2 regions of the Streptomyces sp. CNQ329 genome follow, and region 1 is predicted to be linked to the other one. Evidence: predicted binding sites of a transcription regulator. Region 1 holds the regulator's gene; the other holds the start of a gene.
The links. Region 1 encodes HrcA, which represses chaperone genes, less so after heat shock. Its sites were predicted from a motif close to TTNGCACTCNGNNNNNCNGAGTGCNAA; they were not measured.
Positions count from the first base shown of each region.

Region 2: a site for HrcA is predicted at 1,992-2,018, ahead of groL (chaperonin GroEL). Genes of this name have one in related genera too.

Region 1 is NZ_AXVU01000034.1:72,371-75,776, forward strand. Features, by position in the region: gene dnaJ (molecular chaperone DnaJ) at 1-690, opposite strand, end outside; gene hrcA (heat-inducible transcriptional repressor HrcA) at 691-1,716, opposite strand; gene I003_RS0121980 (MBL fold metallo-hydrolase) at 1,858-2,577, shown strand; gene I003_RS0121985 (DUF3097 domain-containing protein) at 2,587-3,406, shown strand, end outside.
Region 2 is NZ_AXVU01000049.1:2,947-6,352, reverse strand. Features, by position in the region: gene groL (chaperonin GroEL) at 242-1,864, opposite strand; gene I003_RS0125390 (cold-shock protein) at 2,246-2,449, opposite strand; gene I003_RS0125385 (MoaD/ThiS family protein) at 2,846-3,124, opposite strand; gene thrC (threonine synthase) at 3,121-3,406, opposite strand, start outside.

The DNA of each region.
Region 1 (3,406 bases):
GTGCTGGATGCGGGTGCCGGTATCGACGCCCGCGGGGATCTTGACCGTGAGCGTACGCCGCGAGCGCACCCGTCCGTCGCCCGCGCACTCCGGGCACGGCGTGGGCACCACCGTGCCGAAGCCCTGGCACTGGGGGCAGGGCCGGGAGGTCATGACCTGCCCCAGGAAGGAGCGGGTGACCTGCGAGACCTCGCCGCGGCCGCGGCACATGTCGCACGTCTGCGCCGACGTCCCGGGCGCCGCGCCCTCGCCGTTGCAGGTGCCGCAGACCACCGCGGTGTCGACCTGGATCTCCTTGGTGGCGCCGAACGCCGCCTCCTCCAGCTCGATTTCGAGCCGGATCATGGCGTCCTGGCCGCGGCGGGTGCGCGAGCGCGGCCCACGCTGGCCGGCCTGGCCGAAGAAGGCGTCCATGATGTCGGAGAGGTTGCCGAAGCCGCCGGCGCCGAAGCCGCCGGCCGCGGCGCCGTTCTGCGACAGCGGGTCGCCGCCGAGGTCGTAGATCTGCTTCTTCTGCGGATCCGACAGCACCTCGTAGGCGGCGTTGATCTCCTTGAACCGCTCCTGGGTCTTCGGATCCGGGTTCACGTCCGGGTGCAGCTCGCGCGCGAGTCTGCGGAACGCCTTCTTGATCTCGTCCTGAGAGGCGTCACGTCCGACGCCGAGAACCGCGTAGTAGTCCGTGGCCACTTATGACTCCGCCAGGATCTGTCCGACGTACCGTGCCACTGCGCGTACCGCTCCCATCGTTCCGGGGTAGTCCATGCGGGTAGGTCCGACCACGCCGAGCTTGGCGACGGCTTCGCCGGTGTCGCCGCCTGAACCGTATCCGACGGAGACGACCGAGGTGGAGGTAAGCCCCTCATGGTCGTTCTCGTGACCGATACGCACCGTCATGCCCGGTTCCTTCGCCTCCCCGAGCAGCCGCAGGAGCACCACCTGCTCCTCCAGCGCCTCCAGCACCGGCCGGATAGTGAGCGGGAAGTCGTGGTCGAAGCGGGTGAGGTTGGCGGTGCCGCCGATGATCAGCCGCTCCTCGGTCTCCTCCACCAGCGTCTCCAGCAGCACCGACAGCACGGTCTGCACCGTGCCGCGGTCGTCCGCGGGGAAGGATTCGGCGAGATCCGCCACCAGCGGCGGCACGTCGCGGAAGCGGCGGCCGACGACGCGGCTGTTGAGCCGGGCGCGCAGGTCGGCGAGGGATTCCTCGCCGAACGGCGCCGGGCAGTCCACCATGCGCTGCTCGACCCTGCCGGTGTCGGTGATGAGCACGAGCATGACGCGCGCAGGCGCGAGCTGGAGCAGCTCCACATGGCGCACGGTCGAGCGGGTCAGCGACGGGTACTGCACCACCGCCACCTGCCGCGTCAACTGCGCCAGCAGCCGCACCGTACGCCCGACGACGTCATCGAGGTCGACGGCGCCGGACAGGAAGTTCTGGATCGCCCGCCGCTCGGCCGCACTCAGCGGCTTGACGTCGGCGAGCTTGTCGACGAACAGCCGGTAGCCCTTGTCGGTGGGGATACGGCCGGCGCTGGTGTGCGGCTGGGCGATGAACCCCTCGTCCTCCAGAGCGGCCATGTCATTACGCACCGTCGCCGGGGAAACACCCAGGTGATGCCGCTCGGTGAGCGCCTTGGAACCGACCGGCTCCTCCGTGCCCACGTAGTCCTGGACGATGGCGCGCAGCACTTCGAGCCTGCGCTCGCTGAGCATGCTGCCCACCTCCACACTCGGGGTCCGTCCGGTCGTTCCATCGCTGGCACTCGAAGGCGGGGAGTGCCAGGGTTCCGGGCCAGTGTACGGCCGGGTACGGCAGCTCGGGCAAGGTGGCCGGTCACGTTATAGCGTCGGGGAATGAGTGGCGGTTGGGAAGAGCTGGCCCCGGACGTCGTACGGCGCCGGCTGCCCCGCTGGGACGCGACCGCGGGCGCGGTGGCCGGAGCGGAAGGCGTCCTGCTCGTGGACACCGGCGCCTCGCTGCGGGAGGGCGCGGAGCTGCGCCGGGAGGTCCGGGAGCGCTTCGGCCGCCGGGTGACGCACATCGCGCTCACGCATCCGCACTTCGACCACGTGCTCGGCACCGCGGCCTTCGCGGGAGCCGAGGTCTACGGCCCGGCCGGGACGGCGGCCCTGCTGCGCGGACCGGGCGGCAGGGCCGCGGAGGAGCTGCGCGCGGACGCCGTACGCCACGGGCTGGACCGCCACGCGGCGGCGGAGGCCGTCGACGTCCTGGTCGCACCGCGGCACGAGGTGTCCGGCACGCACCCGCTGGACCTCGGGGGCGGCCGGGAGGTGCTGCTCGTCGAGCTGGGCGCGGCGCACTCGGCGCACGACATGGCGGTGTACGTCCCGGTCCCGGGGCGGCCGGCGATCGTGTTCTGCGGCGACCTGGTCGAGGAGTCAGGCCCCCCGCAGGCGGGCCCGGACGCGGACCCGGCGCGCTGGCCGGAGGCGCTGGACCGGCTGCTGGAGCTGGGCGGACCCGAGGCGGTGTACGTCCCCGGGCACGGGGCGGCGGTGGGGGCGGACTTCGTACGCGCCCAACGGGACGACCTGGTGCGGGGCTTGTCGTAGTCTCGCCCCGTGCGCCGCTACGACACCGACCTCACGCCCCCGTGGAAGAAGCCGCAGCAGCCCGCCCCCGAGGTACCGGCGGAGCCGGACCTCGTGGTGGAGGAGGTGGGCACGGGCTTCTGCGGCGCCGTCATCCGCACGGAGAAGACCGCGGAGGGCCCGACGGTGACGCTGGAGGACCGCTTCGGCAAGCACCGGGTGTTCCCGCTCACGCCGCGCGGCTTCATGATCGACGGCAAGGTCGTCACGCTGGTGCGGCCCGGCGGCTCCACCCGGCCTCCAGGCCCGCTCTTGTCGGCCTCCGGCTCGATCGCCGTCCGCGACCACACCGCGCGCGTGGCCCGCGCCGGCCGCATCTACGTCGAGGGCCGCCACGACGCGGAACTGGTCGAGCGGGTCTGGGGCCACGACCTGCGGGTCGAGGGCGTGGTGGTGGAGTACCTGGAGGGTGTGGACGACCTCCCCGCGGTGGTCTCCGCCTTCGCCCCCGGCCCGGACGCACGCCTGGGGGTGCTGGTCGACCACCTGGTGCCGGGCACGAAGGAGTGGCGCATCGCGGAGTCGGTGACGAGCCCCCACGCGCTGGTGGTGGGTCACCCGTACGTGGACGTCTGGGAGGCGGTCAAGCCCTCGTCGGTGGGCATCGCGGCGTGGCCGAGGATCCCGCGGGGCGAGGACTGGAAGACGGGCGTCTGCCGCGAACTGGGCTGGCCCCCGGACACCGGAGCCGCCTGGCGGCGGATCCTGGACGCGGTACGCACGTACCGCGACCTGGAACCGGCACTGCTGGGGCGGGTGGAGGAGCTGATCGACTTCGTCACGGCGACGG
Region 2 (3,406 bases), on a different contig from region 1:
GTACGCGCGAGACCGGTGGACCGGGCCGGCGCGGCGGCGGAGGGGCCCCGGGCGGTGCGGCCTTCGGGCGGGCCGGGACTTCGCCGCGCCCGGAGCGGTGCGGCCCGGCGGGCTTCCGCCGTTCCCCGGCGCCCTCCACGCGCCCGAGGGCGGCACCCCTTCGGGGTACCGCCCTCGGTTCGTCAGTCCGTCCGGCGTCCGTCCGCATGCGCCGCGGACGTCCGGACTTCGCGATCCCGGATCAGAAGTCCATGTCGCCGCCGGGCATACCGCCCCCGGCCGGCGCCTTCTCCTTCTCCGGCTTGTCCGCGACGACGGCCTCGGTGGTGAGGAACAGGCCCGCGATCGACGCCGCGTTCTGCAGCGCGGAGCGGGTCACCTTCGCCGGGTCGAGGATGCCCTCGGTGATCATGTCGACGTACTCACCGCTGGCGGCGTTGAGCCCGTGACCGGCGGTCAGGTTGCGCACCTTCTCCACCACGACGCCGCCCTCAAGGCCGGCGTTGACCGCGATCTGCTTCAGCGGGGCCTCCAGGGCCAGCTTCACCGCGGCGGCACCGGTGGCCTCGTCGCCCTGCAGCTCCAGCTTCTCGAAGACGTGACCGGCCTGCAGCAGGGCCACGCCGCCGCCGGCGACGATGCCCTCCTCGACGGCCGCCTTCGCGTTGCGCACGGCGTCCTCGATGCGGTGCTTGCGCTCCTTCAGCTCGACCTCGGTCGCGGCACCGGCCTTGATGACGGCCACGCCGCCGGCCAGCTTGGCGAGCCGCTCCTGCAGCTTCTCGCGGTCGTAGTCGGAGTCGCTGTTGTCGATCTCGGCGCGGATCTGGTTGACCCGGCCCTGAACCTGCTCGCTGTCGCCGGCACCGTCGACGATGGTGGTCTCGTCCTTGGTGATGACGACCTTGCGGGCGCGGCCCAGCAGGTCGAGGGTGGCGCTCTCCAGCTTGAGACCGACCTCCTCGGAGATGACCTGGCCACCGGTGAGGATGGCGATGTCACCGAGCATGGCCTTGCGGCGGTCGCCGAAGCCCGGGGCCTTGACGGCGACGGACTTGAAGGTGCCGCGGATCTTGTTCACCACGAGGGTGGACAGGGCCTCGCCCTCGACGTCCTCGGCGATGATCAGCAGCGGCTTGCCGGACTGCATGACCTTCTCCAGGAGCGGCAGCAGGTCCTTGACCGCGCTGATCTTGGAGTTGACGATGAGGATGTACGGGTCCTCCAGCTCCGCCTCCATGCGCTCCATGTCGGTGGCGAAGTAGGCGGAGATGTAGCCCTTGTCGAAGCGCATGCCCTCGGTGAGCTCCAGCTCCAGCCCGAAGGTCTGCGACTCCTCGACGGTGATGACGCCTTCCTTGCCGACCTTGTCCATCGCCTCGGCGATCAGCTCGCCGATCTGGATGTCGCCGGCGGAGATGGAGGCGGTGGAAGCGATCTGCTCCTTGGTCTCCACGTCCTTGGCCTGCTCCAGCAGGGCGGCGGAGACGGCCTCGGTGGCCTTCTCGATGCCGCGCTTCAGCGCCATCGGGTTGGCGCCGGCGGCCACGTTGCGCAGGCCCTCCTTGACCAGGGCCTGGGCGAGGACGGTCGCGGTCGTCGTGCCGTCACCGGCGACGTCGTCCGTCTTCTTCGCGACCTCCTTGACCAGCTCGGCGCCGATCTTCTCGTACGGGTCCTCGAGCTCGATCTCCTTGGCGATGGAGACACCGTCGTTCGTGATCGTGGGGGCGCCCCACTTCTTCTCGAGGACGACGTTCCGGCCCTTGGGGCCGAGGGTGACGCGGACGGCGTCGGCGAGCTGGTTCATGCCGCGCTCAAGGCCGCGCCGCGCCTCCTCGTCGAACGCGATGGTCTTGGCCATTGTGTTGAGTCCTCCCGGACAGGGGGGTGGTCTGTGTCCGGACCGCGCTGGCGCCCGCGACGGACGGCCCGCGACCCGCGTGGTTCCCTCCCACCCGGCGTGCGGACCTCACCGAACCGGTCCCGTGCTGTCACTCTCACAGGGAGAGTGCTAACGCAATGATTAGCACTCGCCCCCTGCGAGTGCAAGCGGGTACGGGCTTCTCATGCGCAGAGCGGAACCGGACCGGCGGCATCCCGCACGGCGGACAACGGCCCCCGCACGGCGCGCCGCACCCCGCACCCGGCACGGCAGGCGGCCGGCGGCGGCGGACAGCAGAGGGCCCGCACCCCCTGGAGGGTGCGGGCCCATCGCGAGTCGTCCGTGGTCGATGCCCGGCGCTCAGCCGCTGACGCGGACCATGTCTGCCTGCGGCCCCTTCTGGCCCTGCGAGATCTCGAACTCGACCCGCTGGCCTTCCTCGAGGGTGCGGTATCCGTCCATCTGAATCGCGCTGTAGTGGACGAAGACATCCGCACCACCGTCGACCGCGATGAAGCCGTACCCCTTCTCCGCGTTGAACCACTTGACGGTGCCCTGAGCCATTCCAAACTCCCCTATTGCTGGCCCTTACACAGGACCGCACTCCGCGGACCCGGGTCAGACCTCACCCCCGGATACACGCCGGGGCGTGCGCCGGAACGCGTCGACCGCGGCTGAATGTATCCGCACAGATGCCCAGTGCAACAGGTCAATCGGACGAGAATTCTGCGGACCCCCGATCAGCATATTCCTGACCATTATCCGCTATTCCCTGACAACTCGGGCAGGGCATAACTCACCATCACGACAATTAACTCTCCGCATTTGCGCGGAACTTGTCGCGTTCTCATATGCGTGGAGCATGGGCCACGAGGGGGGAACGCCCCAACCCTATCGCGTGTACGGACATGCGAACGGCCCCACTCCGGATCGGCGGGGCCGTAGGCACGACGAGGGGGTTCAGCAGCCTCCCGCGACCGCCGGAATGATCGAGACTCCGGCCCCCTCCGGGGTGGGAGTCTGCAGGCCATCGGCGAAGCGGACGTCGTCATCGTTCACGTAGACGTTCACGAAGCGGCGCAGCTTGCCTTGATCGTCCAGCACCCGGCCGGCGATGCCGCGGTGGTTCTTCTCCAGGTCTTCGATCACCTCGGCCAGGGTCGCGCCCTCGGCGCTCACCTCTGCCTGCCCGTCGGTATACGTACGGAGGATGGTCGGAATTCGGACGTTCACGCTCATGATGCGAGGCCGGCCTCTCGGAAGGAGTCGAGTGTGGGACGAATGATCGCGCTCGGCCCCGTGGTGGGAGCGACCGCGTCGAGGGTCTTCAGACCGTCACCGGTGTTGATCGCGACGGTGGTCTCGGCCGGATCGATCCGGCCGTCCGCGACGAGCTTCGCCAGCACGCCGAAGGTCACGCCGCCGGCCGTCTCCGCGAAGACCCCCTCGGTACGGGCCAGCAGCTTGACCGCGTCGACGACCTCGGCGTCCGTGACGTCCTCCACCGCGCCACCGGTGCGG